DNA from 3 places in the Rhizobium sp. 862_C5_N1_2 genome. Region 3 is predicted to be linked to each of the others. Evidence: riboswitches for the same ligand, from Rfam matches in the RefSeq annotation. Region 3 holds a riboswitch; each other region holds the start of a gene.

Region 1 (6,218 bases), on a different contig from region 3:
AATCTTGATGCGGTCGATATCGAAGCGTAGCAGATGGCTGAGACATGAAAAGCCGGTTCCGAAATCATCGAGCGAAATCTGAACACCTTGGCTGCGCAGCGACTTCAGCACCGTATAGACGTCCGAGTTATCCTCGATGAGCGAGGACTCGGTGAGCTCGAGCTCGAGCCGGGACGGCGGCAGGCCGCTCTCCTGGAGCACGGCGAATACTTCCTCGGCAAAATTTGGTCTTCTCAACTGGGCGGGAGACACGTTGACCGCAACAAATGTGTTTTCAGGCCATTTGCAGGCGGCTCTACAGGCTTCGCGCAATACCCAGAAACCGAGAGCGTCGATGAGGCCGCCCTCCTCGGCGACAGGGATGAAGCTGGCAGGCGTCAATAGTCCGCGCTGACTGTGACGCCAACGCACGAGAGCCTCCGCGCCCGACGCCGAGTATCCGCCGCCCTCGGCGCGATGTACCGTTTGGTAGTAGACTTCGAGCGATCCGAAGTCCGGCTTGTTCGCAATCGGGTCGGATTGTGGACCGTCAGCGGATGAGGCCGTGCCTTTGGCCAAAACTTCCCGCAATTCGTTCTTGAGTATGTCGCGCGCATTCCTGCCGCCGTCCATGGACGGTGAATAGACGCGCCATTGGCCTCTGCCGCCCATCTTTGCTTCGTACAGCGCGACGTCGGCGTAGCGCATGATGTCATCGGCATTCCGTCCGGCGTCCGGCACGACGGTCACGCCGATCGAGCCGCCGACCCGTGCGACCGCCTCGCCCCTCAGAAGCGGGAAGGGCTTGCCAAGTTCGGCAACGATCGCGTCGCATATTACAGGCAAAACCTGATCATGATCTTTGATGTCCCGAAGAAGCAGGGCGAATTCGTCCCCTCCGAGCCGGGCAAGCGTGTCGCCCGGACGAAGCAGGGAGTGGATCCGCTCCGCAGCCATCCTGATGAGTTCATCGCCGGCGGCATGGCCGAACGTGTCGTTCACGGCCTTGAAGCGGTCGAGATCGAGAAGCGCGACTGCCGAGCGCTCGGCCGAATTCTTCGTCTCGGCCAGGCACTCGTCGAACCTCATCGCGAACAAAGCGCGGTTGGGAAGGCTCGTGAGCACGTCATGCAAGGCAAGCTGTCTTGCATGCAGCTCGCTTTTTCTCAACTCGCCGAGGCTGCTTCGCAGGCGCACCAGCAAAACGGAGAACAGGATCGCGATCACCAGGGCGGCAATCGAAAGCGCCGGCATCAATCGGCCGATCACTCTCGAGCCTGGAAGATCGGGCCGCCATACGATGAAGCCGATCGGTTCGCCATTTGCCGTGGCGTCGATCTGGAAGGCAACCTCGTTTTCGTCTGCATCGGCTGTGCGCGCGAAGCGCGCGCCGTTGAGGCCCTGTTGCCGGCTCAATTCGTCCAGCGCCGCACCATCGATAAACCGCACGACGATCAGGAATTGCCGCATCGTCTGCCGTTGCCCCTCTTCGGGATCGTTGATGGCGACGACGCCGACGATCGTCGGCCGACCTTCCAGCCGCATCAGATTGGCCAACGCAGTGTTGGAGCGTCCTGGGCTCGCAAGGCGGCTTTCCATCGAGGACGGCGTTCTTTCGTTGGAAACCGCGCCTGGTCTCACCCCGAGGCGGGCATCCTGAAGCAGAGGCAAAAAGAGAGGCTTCATCCAGCGATAACGCTTTTCCGTTTGGGCGTCCGCCAGCATCAGCAGTTGAGCCTTCTCGTCGACGACAAAGGCCTGATCGTAGCCGAAGGCGGACATTGCGGTCTGGCTGATCGCACTCCCGGCGGCCGCTGTCAGAACGGCATCGAGGCTGGAGGAACCTCCGCTTGACCGGGCAGCCGGATAAACACGTGTGAGGTAGCCGTTGCCGAACTGGCCGATGACATGGGCGACTTGATCGACCTGTTCCCGCAGGCGGGCATTCACAAGCTGGCGCTGTCGATCAAGGGCGGCAGCATCGCTTTCGGTTCCTGCCCAGAGCGCCGAGAGTACAACAAGTCCGATCGCTCCAAGTCCGCTGACGGCAATCAGAAACAGAATTCTTCCCGAGGCAATCCAGGATTGCTGAAACGTCTTGGAGCTGGAAGGAAGAACGATCTGCAAGCCTAGACCCCTGAACACCACCACACGGGCGCATTGGCCGACGCTAACAAAGAAGCGTTCACGTAGAATTAAAGGCTGCGGCGCACTATGGGGCGAGATCGACTATTCCCCGAGGAGCTCCCGACGATGTTGCGCATATCCATTCAGACTATACTGCGCGGAGCGCTGATGGCGGGCGGGATGGGTATTTTTTTGGCCGCGACCTCGCCGCTTGAGGTGGCCGCGCAAGATCGCATGCCAATGAGAATTGCCGTCGAAGGTGCATTTCCGCCCTTCAACTATCTCGATGCAAATAACAAACTTCAGGGCTTCGACATCGATATTGCCAATGCGCTGTGCGAGGTTGGCAAGTTCGAATGCCAATTTATCATCGAGAAGTGGGACGACATTATCCCCGATCTCGTTGCCGACAAATACGACGCGATCATCTCATCCATGTCGATGAGCCTTGAGCGGCGTCAAAAGGTTGCCTTCACTGAAAAATACTACAACAGCCCGTCTGTGTTCATCGCCCGGAAGGATTCGTCGATCAGCGATGTCAGCCCCGCCGCCCTCAACGATAAAATTCTTGGGGTGACATCGTCGACAGCGCAGGAATCCTATGCCAACCATCTTTATCCGGAAATGAAAAAGAAGGTGTTTCGGTCTTCGCCCGAATTGTACAAGGGTCTGGCGGACGGGAGCGTCGACATTATCCTCGAGGATAAACTCGCCATCTACGACTGGATTGCCAACACCAAGGCAGGAAGCTGCTGCGAGTTCAAAGGACCGGATCTGGTCGACATCACATACTTCGGTGAGGGTGCCGGCATCGCGCTGCGCCTCGATGACAAGGAGCGTCTTGCGCGCCTGAACGAAGCGTTGAAGAGCATCAAGGCGGACGGGACCTACGACATGATCAACGCAAAATATTTCCCGTTCAGCATCCAGTAGTTCGTCAATCAAATCGTTGTGCGATGCAGAATGGCCGGCTTTCCGCCGGCCATTCCTATCAGGTAAAGTCCTCAGTCGTAGTCGCTAGAGCATTTCCGTTTTTCTTCGAATCACGGAAATGCTCTATCCCTTTGTTTTCTCGCAATTCCGGACGCAAAACCGCTACGCGCTTTTGCTGGAATTGCTCTAGGCGGCTTTCGCGACCTCTCCGTGCGGATCGAGGACATATTTCGTCGCCGCTCCCTGGTCGAAGCTCTCATATCCATTGGCGGCATCGTCGAGCGGAATGACCTTGGCGTTGACGATATCGGCAATTGGCAGCCGGTCGTGGAGGATCGCCTGCATGAGCTGACGATTATATTTGATCACCGGAGTCTGGCCGGTGTGGAAGGACTGCGCCTTGGCCCATCCGAGGCCGAAGCGGAGCGACAGATTGCCGTGTTTGGCGGCGTTGTCGACGGCGCCCGGATCCTCGGTAACGTAGAGGCCGGGGATGCCGATCGAACCCGCGGCACGGGTAATCTCCATCATCTGATTGAGCACGATCGCCGGCTGTTCGCCGCCCGAGTGGCCGCGTGCCTCGAAGCCGACCGCATCGATGGCGCTGTCCACCTCATTGGTGCCGACGACCTGCGCGATCATGTCGCCGAGACGGTCGCTCTTCGACAGGTCGATCGGTTCGAAACCGACCTTCGCCGCATGCGCCAGACGGTCCTTGTTGAAATCACCGATCATCACGACAGCAGCGCCGAGAATGCGAGCCGAAGCCGCAGCCGCAAGGCCGACAGGGCCGGCACCGGCGACATAGACGGTCGAGCCGACCCCAACACCTGCACGCACTGCGCCATGGAAGCCGGTGGGCAGAATGTCGGAGAGCATGGTGAGATCACGGATCTTCGCCATTGCCCTATCCCGATCGGGGATTTTCAGCAGGTTGAAATCTGCGTAGGGAATGGTGACATAGCGCGCCTGTCCGCCGATCCAGCCGCCCATGTCGACATAACCGTAAGCACCGCCGGCGCGGGCCGGGTTTACCGTCAGGCAGACACCGGTATCCTGAGACTTGCAGCAGCGGCATCGGCCGCAGGCGACATTGAAAGGCACCGAGACGATATCGCCGATTTCGAGCATCTCGACGTCGATGCCTTTCTCGATGATCTCGCCGGTGATTTCATGGCCGAGGACCAGGCCCGGCATCGCCGTCGTGCGGCCGCGGACCATGTGCTGATCGGAGCCGCAGATATTGGTCGAGATCACCTTCAAAATCACGCCGTGTTCAATGCGGCGGCCGTCAGGCGCTTCCAGCTTCGGGTCGTCGATGTCGCGAACTTCAACCTTGCCCGGCCGGAGATAGACGACGCCTCTATTTTTGCTCATGAATTCCTCCCACTTGTTTGAATGCCTCGATCTGCAACCGATGCAGTCGATGGCAACCTTCCCTCCGGCCTGCCTCCTCTGCAGCCCGGTCCACAACACGAGGATACCGCCGCATCGGGCGATATTCAGATTTGCAAAAGGGACAGATTGGATGGAGAAGAGGAGTGAACGCCATGGTTTTCGCCTGTCGTTCCGCTCGTGATCGTCTGCCGCAATCCGTCGATTTGCTGTGCCAAGAGCTGGTTTCCGGCTCCAGAATCTCCTTTCGATCCATCTCGATATCTTTCCGGATGTCTATCCGGCGATTTCCTTGAGGATTTCAGTTCTTCTACCGCTGCGGGGCGGCGCCGGCGTCAGGCCAGCGTCCCAATGGTCCATTTCGCCAGTTTGCGAGATAGCGCCTTGAACACCACAAGCAAACCATGCCTGACGTAAAACAGCGATCAAGAAAACGACATGGGCGCAACTCAAAGACGACAGTCGGCAAAGTCGCAATAGCGCTGCGTAGCAGAAATAATTGATCCCGCGAATACGGCGGTTTTCCGGATCGTCCCGGAAGATTTGATCGCCGCCTAAAGGCTTTAGGCGCGATGCGGTCGCCGGCTGCGGCTGACGTCGATTGCCGTGTGCCAGAACACGGCGCCGAGGATGATCGCGCCGCCGAAAAAGGTGGCGACGGGCGGCTCTTCGGAAAACAACAGCCAGACCCAGAAGGGCGTGAGCACGATTTCCATCGTGCCGATCAGCGCCGCCTCCGCCGGCGGCATCCGCTTCGCCCCGGCAAGGAAGAGCACCAGCGCCAGGGAGAAATTGGTCGCGCCGAAGGCGGCGAGGACGATCCAGTTGTGCAGGTCGAGCGAGCCGACCGAACCGAACGGAGCGAAGAGTGCAAGTGTCAGGAAAGCGCTGACCACGGTCGGCGGCAGGCTCGGCACGTCGGGACTGATGCGCGGAATGATGATGACGAGCGCGAAGGACGCCGTCATGCCGAGCGCCAGCAGGTCGCCCCAACCGGTCCCGCCGCCGATCGACGAGGCGACGATGACCGCAACGCCGAAGAGCGAGATGCCGCCGGCAATCAGCGTCCGCCTGGAGACCCTCTCCCTGAGGATGACCCACCCGAGCAGTGCCGCGATGAAGGGCGCGGTCGCATAGATCATCGTCACATTGGCGACGGTGGTCATGTAAAGCGCCCCGATGAAGCATACCTGACTGAAGGTCTGGCATGCGATCATCGCAAGACCTGACGGATGGAAGACGGATCGCCATTGCTGCCGTGAGATGCCCCCTTCGAGGAAAAGGCAGGGGATCAGCAGAAACAGGCCGCCGAACAACGACCGCCAGGCGATCGCCGTCCATACGTCGGTCGTCAGGAGCCGCGAATAGACGCCGCTCGCGCTCCAGGCAAGCGTCGCGGCAATGATGAGAAGCACACCCTTCTCGTGCTCGCTGCCTGCGAGGCGTCTGGCCGGATTTTCAATGGTCACGCAGATATTCTCAAAGAAGGAAGTCGAACGCGGTTCTTTTCTGCGCCAAGAATTGACATTAGACAAACGAATAGTAGAGATAGCTACCATCGATTTTTTCTATGGCTATTCCTATGCACGAGCCGATTGAGAGCGACCTGCTCAGAACCTTCCTGGTCGTTGCCGAGACTTCCAATTTCTCCGCGGCTGCCCAGCGCATCGGGCGGACGCAGTCGGCGGTCAGCACTCAGATCAAGCGGCTTGAGCAGACGATCGGCGAAGCTCTGTTCGAGCGGGGCGCCCGCGGCGTGCTGCTGACGCGCCAGGGCATACAGC
Region 2 (6,218 bases), 370 kb from region 3:
GAACGGTCGGCAAGGAAGCGGGCGATTCCCGCATCTGGGCCGGCATCCACTATGAAATGGACAACCGGGCCGGTGCCGCACTTGGCAAAGCAGTCGCCGGGAAATTCATCGAGCGGGCAAAAAAAGACGGGGCAGACTAGCGGAAGGGCCGCTAGCGCCTTTCTCCCGAAATGTCGCAATCCTAAGCGAAGGGTTCTCGGTGGAACGTTCCGTTCACTCAGCAGCCGACGTGCGAGGCAGCAACGTTTCTCAAACGATGCGGATGCGGCGCGTCACCTGGCCATTGCTTTCCCAGTATGTGTGCTTTTTGGCGATCAAGGGATCGTCCATCGCCGGTTGAATTTGCCCTGCGGTACTGATCGCGCGCGAGGTCACCGTGTGTTCTCCAGGCGAGGGATTTGGCCAATCCAGTGACCAAATCTTCCAGGCGTATTCGGCCTCCTCGCTGTGATCGATGACTGCCGGCATCCAGGGCCCTTGATCAATTTTCAGTTCGACCCGGTCGATCGGTGCACCCCAGGCTGCGCCGACGACCCGGTGACCCGAGTCGTTGCGCGTGACCTTGGCGGGCGCGGATTTCAGCAAGGCCCGGCCGACCGAGGTCTCGGCCCGCACGGTCTCGCCTTTGTGCTCTTCCTCCCGGATGGTGACATAGTCGCGGCCCATCAGCAGGCTCATGAAGCGGGTGTCGCGAACCTCGATGCCCTTCAGCCACTTGACGTTGGCGATCCCGTACCAGCCCAGAGTTATCAGCCGCAGCGGGAAACCGTTGGGGGCAGGCAGGGTCGCTCCGTTCATTTCGTAGCAGAGCAGATTGTCGGGGTTCATCGCGTCTGCGAGCGACATGCTGCGAGCGAAGTTCTGTTGCATCTTGATGTCGCGAATCGTGACCTCGCCTTTGTCGGTGCCGAAGAAGACGACCTCTAGGTGTTCAGTCCCCATCCATCATGGAAGACGAGTTCCTCGAGCGGCAGCCGCTGCCGCCAGCCTTTGACGGACAGTTCCGGCTCGTCATAGAGCCGGTCGACGAAACCGGCACAGAGCCAGGCGACCACCTCGATATGCTGGGGTATACCGAGAATGCTCTTCAGGTCGCTTTCATGAAAGATGCTGACCCAGCCGATCCCGACCCCTTCCGCCCGCGCCGCAAGCCAGAGATTCTGGATGGCGCAGACTGTGGAATAGCTATCCATCCTGGGATTGTGCGTGCGCCCCAGCACGACGCTGCCGCTGCGGGTAGGATCGCAGGTCACGCATATGCCGAGCGGCGCCTCGACGATGCCTTCGAGCTTGAGCGAGCGGTAGGCCTGCCGCCGTTCGCCTTCGAACATCAGCGCCGCCTCCTCGTTGGCCCTCGCAAAAGCATCCCGGACGCGCGCCCGCACGGTTGCGCTTTTCACCAGAATGAAATTCCACGGCTGCATAAAGCCGACGGAGGGTGCATGATGGGCAGCCGTCAGCAGCCGCTGCACAAGGTCATCCGGCAAGGGATCGGGCAGGAACTGGCTGCGAACGTCGCGCCGCGTCATGATCGCATGATAGACGGCCTCGCGTTCGGCCAAGGAAAAACCGGACGCCGCCGAAAGGGCATCATCATCAAAGGGTCGCATCGTCAAATCCCCAACAACGCAACCGCCCCGCCGTCCGCGCGGATCGGTCTATCTAGCCAGGCCGGTCTTCTGACTCGGCGTCATCCGTCTGCCGCAGCCTTCCCGGCAAAAAGCCAGTGGCGTGATGAAGCGGCAAGCGTCAGCCTTACAGCGTTGGGCACGTTCCGGCTTTGCACCGGATTCCCGATTCTCCCGCCTGGACGGCGGGCACCTGACGGCGCATCTATTTCAGGAAAGCGCGGCGGCGGCAAGCCGGCCCTCATACCGCCGACACGTTGCATGCGACATCGACTTCATGGACAGAGGCGCATCGCTGCCTTAGAAACAAACCGATCCTGACCGACGCCCATGGCGCCGCACTTTTTCTCTTTGCACTTTGGTTGCCCGTGCCCCGCCTCACGCCCATGATCCTTGCGGTCGCCCTGTTCATGGAACAGATGGATTCGACGGTGATCGCCACCAGCCTACCGGCGATCGCAGCCGATATCGGCACCTCGCCGATCGCGCTGAAGCTCGCCGTTACCAGCTATCTCGTGGCGCTGGCGATCTTCATCCCGATCAGCGGCTGGATGTCCGATCGTTTCGGCGCACGCAACATCTTCCGCATGGCGATCTTCGTTTTCATGATCGGTTCGATCGCCTGCGCCTTTTCCAATTCGATCACGGCCTTCGTCATCTCACGCCTGATCCAGGGCGCCGGCGGCTCGATGATGACGCCGGTCAGCCGCTTGCTGCTGGTCCGGGGAACGCCGCGTCACGAACTCGTCGATGCCATGGCCTGGCTCACCATTCCAGCGTTGATCGGTCCGATCATGGGTCCGCCGATCGGCGGCTTCCTCACCACCTACCTCACCTGGCACTGGATCTTCTGGATCAACGTCCCGATCGGCGTGCTCGGCATCATCCTCGTCACCCGTTTCCTGCCGGCGGTTGAGCCACGCAGTCCCCGGCCGATGGATTTCCCCGGCTTCTTTCTTTGCGGCCTCGGCTTCTCCGGCTTCGTCTTCGGCCTGTCGGTGATCAGCCTGCCGGCCGTGCCCGTTATCTATGGTTACGTCACCGTTGCGATCGGCATCCTTGCCGGCCTCCTATACCTCCTGCATGCCCGCCGCGTGCCCTATCCGCTTCTCGATCCGAAGATGTTCCGTTACCCGATGTTCCGGGCGGCAATCCTCGGCGCCTCGAATTTCCGCATGGGACTTGGCGCCCTGCCTTTCCTGATGCCGCTGATGCTCCAGCTCGGCTTCGGCCTGACGCCGCTGCAATCGGGCTCGGTCACCTTCGTCAGCGCGCTCGGCTCCATGGGCTCGAAATTCGCCGCCTCGCGCACCTTCAATGCCTTCGGCTTCCGCACGGTGATCTCCCTCACCACCTTGCTGGCGGCGATCTTCCTCGGCATCAACGGCCTGTTCACCGCCGAAACGCCACTGTTCCTGATCATGGCCTGCCTGCTGATCGGCGGCCTGTTCCGCTCCATGGCTTTCTCCGGCGTCAACGCCATGGCCTTCGGCGATGTCGATGATGCCGACAGCAGCCAGGCAACCGCAATCAATGCCGTTGCCCAGCGTATCTCCATGGCGATGGGTGTGGCGATCGCCGGCGGCATCCTCGAAATTTCCAGCAGCTTTCACGACGGCAGGCTGCTGGTCTCGGATTTCCACATCGCCTTCTTCAGCGTCTCGGCGATTTCGGCGCTGGCCTGCATCACCTTCCTGCGCCTGCCCCAAGATGCCGGCGCTGAACTGACGGCGCGCGGCCGCAAGCGCCGGCACGTCGAGCCGGAAGAGGCCGTGGCTGAAAATAGCTGATCTCCCTGACGCCACGGAAGCCCTGCTACACCCACCGGTTCGCAAGGCTCGGCGCCGGCGGCAGCAGGCGCGAATGGCACGCGTGTGCTCAGCATTCGTTTCTACTTTATGATTTATTCACACATCAAATACACACTGCGTTTGCGCGTTTTGGGTTGCTATCAGGACATGGGCATGAGCGCTCGTGATGCGACCGTCAGCGTCGATGCCCGTATTGATACGCCAGTCGGGAACATGTCCGACTGAGCCGCAATTCTAGGCCGCCGCGGAATGTTCCATTTTTTGAAAACGATGCCTCTGACAGCCAAGCTGGCGGCGATTATCGTTGCCGTAAACCTCTGCGGCATTTCCGCTTTCGCCACCTATACCTGGATGTACGAAACCCGGGCGTTGATCGATGGCGCCAAGGCGAACTGGTCCAAGGATGCGGAGCAGTTTGCATCTCTGGCCGCCGGCGGCGTGAAATGGGGGAAGGCGAACGCCGTTCGCGAGGCTTATTCGCTCTACCGCGACGACCCCTCGCTCGATCTTGTACAGTTTGCCGCATTCAACGCGGAACCGGCATCAGTCGATACGTGGACACGCGACGGCATCAACGGTTTGCCTGCACCCGCCGATCTGGCGAAGCGTCTCAGCGCGAAACCGGAAAAGACGACTGTCGATGATAGCGGAACATCCGCCGGCGTGGTCACGATCATCGCGCCGCTTCCGCTGGATAAGGCAGGCAAGGCCACCGGCTACATCGTCACGAACTGGTCTGTCGAAAAAATCGCTTCCGAAGTCAGGCAGAAAGTTCTCATTTCGTTGCTCACGCAGTCCGCGATCACCGCCATGGCCGTCGTTGCCTTCCTTCTCGCCATGCGCAGCCTGGTCGGCCGGCCCATCAGGGTGATCAGCGAACGAATTAGCGCGTTGCAGAAAGGCGATCTGGTCTCTCCCGTCACCTACAGGGAAAATGGCGACGAGATCGGCTTTCTGGCGCGAGCATTGGAAGTTTTCCGTCACGAGGCGATTGCGAAGGTCGAGAGAGAGCAAGCCGCTGCCGAGCAGAGTGCTTCGCTCGACGCCGAACGGGCGCGCAACGCATTGTTGACCGAAGAGGCCAGCAACACGCAACGGCTGGTCATGAACGCTCTCGCAAATGCATTGGAAGGCCTTGCCGCCGGCGACTTCTCGATACACCTGGCCGATGTCGGTCCCGAATTCGATAAATTGCGGCAGGATTTCAACAACATGGTCGATGCGGTCGCGGCCGCTCTGACAGAGATCAAGACCGCTTCCGTGGCGGTTGAAACCGGCTCGAGCGAGCTGGCGACCTCCGCAGATCAACTCGCCAGGCGGACCGAGCAACAGGCAGCAGCATTGGAACAGACCGCCGCCGCACTGGATGAGGTGACCACGACGGTCAGAACATCGTCGCAACGGGCCGAAAATGCCGGGCAGTTGGTCGAGGAGACAAAGCGGAGCGCCCATGTCTCGGCGACGGTGGTGCGTGATGCGATCGGGGCGATGGACCGGATTCAAACCTCGTCGAGCCAGATCGGCCGCATTATTGGCGTCATCGACGAAATCGCCTTCCAGACGAACCTGCTTGCGCTGAACGCCGGCGTCGAGGCGGCGCGCGCCGGCGAAGCCGGCAAGGGTTTTGCGGTTGTCGCGCAGGAAGTGCGTGAGCTCGCCCAGCGGTCTGCAAATGCAGCCAAGGAAATCAAGAACCTGATCAATGTGTCGGGCGACGAAGTTGCTGCGGGCGTCGGGCTGGTGAACCAGACCGGCGATGCCCTCCTGAAGATTGAGGAGCAGATCAACCGCATCAGCGACAGCATCGCTTCCATCGTCCAATCCTATCGCGAACAGGCGACGGGCCTGCAGGAAATCAACAGCGCGATCAACCAGATGGATCAGACGACACAGCAGAACGCGGCAATGGTCGAGGAAACCAACGCAGCCTGCCACGAACTGCTGTCGCAAGGACGCCTGCTGCAGGACTCGGCCGGCAGGTTCATCGTCGGCGCGTCAGCGGCAAGCCAGCCCAAAGCCGTTCAACCCACCCGCCAATCTCGTCCCGAGCCGAGAGCCTTCGTGCAGCGGCATGCAGGAAATGCCGCCGTTGCCGCCGCTGCTCCCGGAGCCTGGGAGGAGTTCTGACGTCGTCTTCGCCCGATAAGCCTTAGTTCTCAACAACCTATAATCAGGAAGGAAACAGTTGTGAAGAAACTCGTGCCCGCATTTCTTTTGGCCTGCACCGCATTTGCAATGCCGATGGCCGTATCCCTCGCACAGGATGCCAAGCTTGCCCCGATCTCCGACTACGTGACGAGCGACGTAAAGCCCTGGCTGAACGACCCTGCCATCATCGAGGCCGTCAAGGCGCAGAATGCTGCCAACGCCAATCTCAGCGCTGCCGATATCGACGCCCTCGACAAGAAGTGGCGTGCCGAAGTCGATGGCTCCGACCACGCCATGATCGACGGCGTGCTCAACAATGCGCTGTCGAAATTCCTTCAGGGCAAGAAAGAAGCTTCTGGCGGCAAGATCACCGAGATCTTCGTCATGGACGCAAAGGGGCTGAATGTCGGTCAAAGCGACACCACATCCGATTACTGGCAGGGCGATGAGGGCAAGTTCCAGAAGTCCTTCGGAGCCGGCAAGGACGCCGTCTTCGTCGATGAGATCGAAAAGGATGAATCGACCCAGACGCTCCAGTCGCAGGCAAGCGTCACGATATCAGACGACGCGGGAACGCCAATCGGCGCCATCACCGTCGGCGTGAACGTTGACGCCCTGTGATCTCAGGAAC
Region 3 (6,218 bases):
GGCCGAACGAGCTGTAGGGCTGGCCATCGTCGCGCAGCGGCGCGCCGCGCTGGTGGTGATCGAACATCCCGGCTGCAGGGTCATAGGCTCCGCCGACATCATAGATGATCCGGTCTTCGCCCGGCGTGATCCACTCCGGCGCCCGGCTGCGGACGATACGCGCCTGCGGGAAAAGCCGGGTCAGGATGACGCTCGACAGCAATTCGTCGGCATGAAAGCCACCGGAATGGGTGACGAGGAAATCGGGGATCATGGGAGCTATGCGCCTTGTCGTTCGCGGAGAGTCCGCTTGCAGGTCGGCACCAAATAACCGTTGCTGGCTGCTATCTCAACCCATACCTTAAATCGGAGTCGATTTAAGAATAAAATGATGCAGCAATCCAATGTGTTACAGCGTCCTTTCTGACGTCACCGCGATACCGGCCTCTAGCGGGATTCATCGAAGCCCCTGAAGGGTGCATCAGGAGTAAGTCCGTGGAGATTCCCCAGCACTTTCACGTCGCCGAGACGGCAGGATGGTTTGTGAACCACCGCATCAATTCTGCCCTTCCCGGTTACCTCATGATCAGCTCCAAGACCGACACCAACGATCTGTCGGATTTGTCCGAAGATGCTTTGGCTGAATTCGGCCCATTGCTCGCAAGAGCTCAAAGTGCCTTGAAACAGCAATTGAATGCTCAGCGCGTCTATATCGGCCGATACGGGCACACGCCTGGTTACCCGATCCATTTTCATGTGATCCCGATATATGACTGGGTGGAGGAGTTGTTCTGGAAGGACGCTCGCTATCGTCTGCTCGAGAATTTCGCGGAGGGACCAGGGGAAACCGCAACGGATGGCGCGGAACTGACGCTATTTGTCTGGCGCGAGTTCTGCGAACGCGCAGAGCCGCCACCGGTCAAAGGGCCATCGGTCTCAGAGGCCATCGAGCTGCTGCGGGAGACAATGCGGTTTTCGGCGCCTGAAGCCTAAGACAACACCGTTCCCGGCTGTCTTGCGACAAGCGCCCGGCTGGCCGCCGCGCCGGCATGCAGGCAGATGAGCCCGATCGCCGCCAGAGAATTGATTAGCAGAACATTCGCCACCACCGCTGCCGAAAACGCGCCCTCACCTGACGGAAGCACCGCCGTTGCAGCAAACAGCGCGCCTTCATAGGCAACGAACCCGGCCAGGAAGGCGCCGGCCATCGTAACGGTAAGATCTGTCGACAGACGAAGTACCCCGAGCGCCGTAGCCAGGCACGCAAATGCCGCGATACCGATCGCCAGACCCCAGGCATAACTGTCCCAGGTCTGGGGATAACCGAGCACGAGATATCCGACCATCTGGTTGGCAAGCCAGGCCAGCAGAACCGCCGTCACCGCCATCCGCCGGGGAAGAATGACAGCCGATACCGCCGCCAAGGCCACGAAGGGCGTTATGCAGGCGAAAAGCAGGCTGAGAGCGACGCTCGCACCTGAAATGACGACGACCCAGGCGACAGCGAAGCCGGGTGCGACAGGGCGCAGGGGAAGCTGATTTCGTTCGAGCATCTCGAAACTCCATTCGACCGCAAGAAATAATACGCCAGTCCGGGAAAAAGGCTAGCGAGGCCATACCTCCTCTTGAGATCGAAATTCCCCGCCATTCCTCAATCCATGACGTATTGGATATGATGCCGGCCGTGCACGGCCGATTTCTGGACATGGGCGCGAACGCCGAAGACCCGGCCGATCATATCCTCCGTCAGCACCTCCTCCGGCGCCCCCGAGGCGACGACCTCGCCTTTCTGAAGCACCGCCAGCCTGTCGCAGAACATCGCCGCCAGATTGAGATCGTGCAGTGCGACGATGCAGGTGATGCCGAGCTTCGAGATCAGCGAGAGAATGTCGAGCTGATGCTGGATATCGAGATGGTTGGTCGGCTCGTCGAGCAGCAGTTCGCTCGGCGCCTGCGCCAGCGATCTGGCAATATGGACGCGCTGGCGCTCACCGCCCGACAGCGTCTGCCAGAGCTGGCCCGCCCTCTCCCGCATGCCCGTCCGCGACAGGGCCTCGTCGACGGCTGCGTCGTCTCCGGCGCCCCAGGACGACAACAGCCCGCGATGCGGCGTGCGGCCGAGCCGCACCACGTCGCGCACCGTCAATTGCGTATCCGTCGTCGTCTGCTGCTCGACGAAGGCGACGCGCCGCGCAAGCGCTGCGCGCGACAGCGAGGATATATCGTCATCACCCAGCCGGATGACGCCGCTGCGAACCTTGCGCAGCCGGCAAATCAATCTGAGAAGGCTCGATTTGCCGGAACCGTTCGGCCCAAGCAGGCCGAACACCTTGCCCCTTTCCACCGTTAGGCTGACGCCGTTGACGATGACGGTATCGCCGGCGGCAAAGCTTACCTCGTCGACGCTGATGCTCATGCATTCCCTCGCACGCGATAGAGGATGATGGCGAAGGCCGGCGCGCCGAAGAGTGCGGTGACGACGCCGATCGGCAGGATTTGCTGCGGTATGATGACGCGCGAAACAATATCGGCGCCGACCATGTAAATCGCACCGCCGAGCGCTGTTGCCGGCAGCAGCCGCCCATGCCCCGGCCCGACGAGGAAGCGGGCGGCGTGAGGGATGACGAGGCCAACGAAGCCGATCGAACCCACCATGCTGACGACGCTTGCCGTCATCGCCGCCGTCATGCCGAACAGCACGATTTGGACGCGGCGTACGGCAATGCCGAGCGAGGCGGCAGCATCCGTGCCAAAAGCGAAGGCGTCCAGCGCCCGCACATGGGCCATGCAGATGATGAAGCCGGCAAGCGCGATCGGCACCGACAGATAGACATCGGGCCAGCGCACGCCACTGAGCGAACCCAAAAGCCAGAACAGGATGCCGCGCGCCTGCTCGGCATTCGCCGAAGTCGTCACGATGTAGGAGGTCAGCGCATTGAAGAGCTGCGAACCGGCGACGCCGCAAAGGATGATGCGCTCGCCGCTTCCTCCCGCACCCGTTGCCAGGAAGCCGACCAGCAGAAAGGCGATCACCGCACCGATGAAGGCGCCGCTCGAGAGGCCGAGAATACCGTAGCCGAAGCCGAGGATCATCACGCAGACGGCGCCCGTCGAGGCGCCGGCGGAGATGCCGAGCACATAGGGTTCGGCCAGCGGATTGCGCAGCAGCGCCTGCAGGATCGCACCGGAGAGCGAGAGCGATGCGCCGGCGCTGGCCGCGACGAGCGCGCGGCTCAGACGATAATCCCAGACGATGCCCTGGTGGATGCGGCTGATCTCGAAATTCGTTCCGAACAGCCGGTTCGAGACCGCCTCCGCCGTGGTCGCAACGGGAATTGCGATCTCGCCGATGGAAACGGCAAGGCTGATCATCAGCCCGAGCAGGAGAAGTGCTACAATGGTGAGCGCGGCAAGCGCCCACCATCCCTGTTGCCTGACCGACATTGCCTTCACTGCGCCAGGCCGAAGGACTTGATGCCGTTCGCCAATGTCTCGATGCCATCGATCGTGCGGATCGTCGGGTTCATCGACTGCGCGTCCATCATCACGAAGTGCTTGTTTTTGACCGCGTCGAGCTCCTTGGTCACAGGGTCGTTCTCAAGAAAATCGACCTTGACCTTAGGATCGTCAGCCGCGTAACGGCGGCGGTCCATGGTCGCGAGCACGATGACGGCAGGGTTCGCCTGGGCGATGGTTTCCCAACCGACCAGCGGCCATTCCTCTTCCGTGGTGACGACGTTCTTCGCACCGATCGTCTTCAGGATATAGGCGGGCGCGCTGTTCTTGCCGGCGATGAAGGCATCGCCGTTGACCTCTTTGCTGGAGAACCAGAAGACGACGGGCAAGTTCTTGCCCGATGCGCCCGATATCGAAGCGACGGCATCCGCCTCGCGCTTCTTCAGCGCCGAAATCAGCGCATCGCCGCGGTCCTTCACGTCGAAAATCTCCGAGAGCTCGGCGACTTCCTGGTAGATCAGCTCCATCGTGAACAATTCCCCGCGCACGCCGTCGCCGCCATCGGTGTTGACCTTGGCGACGCAATCCGCCGGCGCGAGATATGTATTGATCCCGAGATCCTTGAACTGCTCCCGCTTGCCGACGGAGCCCTGCGCGCCGACATGCCATTCGAACTCGGCCGCCACTAGGTCGGGCTCCTGCCCGACGACGGATTCGAAGCTCGGATCGTTGTCGGCAAGTCGCTTTATCTTGCTGTTGGCCTCGGCATATTGCGGCAGGACTGGACCGACCCAGACGGCCGTCCCGGCGACCTTGTCGGCAAGGCCGAGCGAGAAAAGAATTTCGGTCATGCCCTGGCCGATCGAAACGATCCTGGCGGGCGCCTTCTGAAAAGTCACCTGCTGGCCGCAATTACTGACGGTCAGGGGGTAGTGGGTCGCGGCAAGGCTTGGTGCCGCAAGGCCGGCGAGCCCGAAGGCAAATGTCATGGCGGCGAGAATCTGGCGCATGGAAAACCTCGATGAAGGAAAAAATGACGGCCGTTCCGCGCATGTGCGCGGACCGAAAGCACGCTTAGGCGTGCCCTAGCCGCAGGAGGCCCAATCGAGACGGATGCATGCCGGAATTCGGCGAAGGTTCAGCAGGTCAATCATATCTGTTCCTTGTCCGGGCATCCCCGCCCGGTTGATTGGATCGTGATTGACGGCAGGTCTCCTGGCTTGCGGATATCCGTCGTTACATCCGCCTTCCCGCGATATCCGCAGTGGCAGGGCCATGGGCCCTTCAGAGATGGCCAGTCGCTGGCCACTCCTGAGATGATCGACAATCCGCTTACAGTTGCGGGGGCAGCCACGGTCTCGGTCCCTACTGGGTCGTCCTCACCGTGTTCCCTATTAATCCCCTTGGAGTCATCTTCAGGGAACCGTCGAACCCAGTTACGTCGCAGACCTGCACGACGTCAATGATGATTCCGAAGGAGCCATCCCACCAGCGGATAAATATGTTGCGATCGCCTCCGCCCGCCGCATCGCCGAAGCCTACCGCACCTGGGGCAAAGGCGCCCACTCCCAGCCCCGGCCGCCTCTACAACGCATCCAGCGGTATCTTCAAATACCGCCGGCCGTTCCCCTCCGGCTCGGGCAACCGCCCGCCGCGAATATTGACCTGCAGCGCATGCAGCATCAGCTTCGGCTTCGGCAGCGTGCGGTCGCGCGCCTGGCGCAGCGCGATGAAGCCGGCCTCGTCGATGCCTGCGATATGAGGATTGGCGCTTTTCTGGGCGGTCACCGTGCTTTCCCAGCGCGGGTGGCGGCCGCCGGGCTGGTAGTCGTGGCCGGAAAAGAGCCGGGTCTCCTCGGGCAGCAATAGGATGGCCTGGATCGAGTGCCAGAGGGCACTGGCGCTGCCGCCCGGAAAATCGGTTCGCGCCGTGCCGGAATCCGGCGTGAACACTGTGTCGTGCACGAAGGCGGCGTCGCCGATTACATAGGTCACTGAGGCGAGTGTGTGCCCGGGCGAAAACATCACGCGGGCTTTAAGCGCACCGATCTCGAAGGTGTCGCCATCGGCAAACAGCTGGTCCCATTGCGAGCCGTCGGTTTTAAGCGCCGGCCAGTTGTAGATCTCCTTCCAGAGCGTCTGGACGTCGGTGACATGAGCGCCGATCGCGGTCGGCGCACCGGTCTTTCCGTTGATGTAATGCGCGGCGGAGAAATGATCGGCATGCGGATGCGTGTCGAGGATCCACTCGACCGTCAGCCCTTCACTTTTGATATGAGCGAGGATGGCGTCGGCATTGGCCGTTCCCGTCGCCCCCGACATTTCGTCGAAATCGAGCACTGGGTCGATGATGGCGCAGCGTTTCGTCGCCGGGTCGGAAACGACATATTGCACAGTGGAGGTGCGGGGCTCGAAGAAGGCCTTCACATGAGCCGCCTGCCCTGCCCGCTTCTCCAGAAAGCGGCGCGCGCCGGCAAGATCGAAGCCGAGGTTTTGACCGAAGGCCTCGACATCTCCGGGCTTCATCCGGCCGTCGAGCACCTCGCCCAGCGCGTAGAGCGTCAATGCCCGTGTGCCGCTCTTGCAATGGGCGACGACCGGTCCCTTCGCCTGCGCCATCGCCGCCTGGAAGGCGCGGATATCGGCCTCGGTGATCTCGGTCCCCTTCACCGGCACGAAGCTGTAGGCGAGCCCGGCGGCGGCGGCGGAAGCCTTTTCCGAGGTATTGCCCGGCTGCCCCGGCTCCTCGCCATCCGGCCGGGCATTGATGACGGCGGCAAAGC

Evidence for each region. Region 3 has a riboswitch for cobalamin ahead of ACD590_RS13000 (ABC transporter substrate-binding protein). Riboswitches for the same ligand answer to the same signal wherever they lie in the genome.
Region 1: linked by a shared signal. The riboswitch ahead of fdhA (formaldehyde dehydrogenase, glutathione-independent) and the one ahead of ACD590_RS13000 (ABC transporter substrate-binding protein) in region 3 are both predicted to bind cobalamin.
Region 2: linked by a shared signal. The riboswitch ahead of bluB (5,6-dimethylbenzimidazole synthase) and the one ahead of ACD590_RS13000 (ABC transporter substrate-binding protein) in region 3 are both predicted to bind cobalamin.

What each region holds. Positions count from the first base shown of each region.
Region 1 is NZ_JBPWPT010000004.1:276,056-282,273, reverse strand. Features, by position in the region: gene ACD590_RS34100 (putative bifunctional diguanylate cyclase/phosphodiesterase) at 1-2,127, opposite strand, end outside; gene ACD590_RS34095 (transporter substrate-binding domain-containing protein) at 2,233-3,039, shown strand; gene fdhA (formaldehyde dehydrogenase, glutathione-independent) at 3,226-4,416, opposite strand; cobalamin riboswitch at 4,637-4,836, opposite strand; gene ACD590_RS34085 (DMT family transporter) at 4,998-5,903, opposite strand; gene ACD590_RS34080 (LysR substrate-binding domain-containing protein) at 6,017-6,218, shown strand, end outside.
Region 2 is NZ_JBPWPT010000001.1:2,195,125-2,201,342, forward strand. Features, by position in the region: gene ACD590_RS11080 (phosphatase PAP2 family protein) at 1-140, shown strand, start outside; partial or broken gene ACD590_RS11085 (molybdopterin-dependent oxidoreductase) at 250-927, opposite strand; gene bluB (5,6-dimethylbenzimidazole synthase) at 924-1,610, opposite strand; cobalamin riboswitch at 1,653-1,840, opposite strand; gene ACD590_RS11095 (MFS transporter) at 2,015-3,418, shown strand; gene ACD590_RS11100 (methyl-accepting chemotaxis protein) at 3,689-5,566, shown strand; gene ACD590_RS11105 (hypothetical protein) at 5,627-6,208, shown strand.
Region 3 is NZ_JBPWPT010000001.1:2,561,410-2,567,627, forward strand. Features, by position in the region: gene ACD590_RS12975 (MYG1 family protein) at 1-253, opposite strand, end outside; gene ACD590_RS12980 (HIT family protein) at 475-972, shown strand; gene ACD590_RS12985 (hypothetical protein) at 969-1,532, opposite strand; gene ACD590_RS12990 (ABC transporter ATP-binding protein) at 1,631-2,395, opposite strand; gene ACD590_RS12995 (FecCD family ABC transporter permease) at 2,392-3,423, opposite strand; gene ACD590_RS13000 (ABC transporter substrate-binding protein) at 3,429-4,445, opposite strand; cobalamin riboswitch at 4,624-4,878, opposite strand; gene blh (bifunctional sulfur transferase/dioxygenase Blh) at 5,020-6,218, opposite strand, start outside.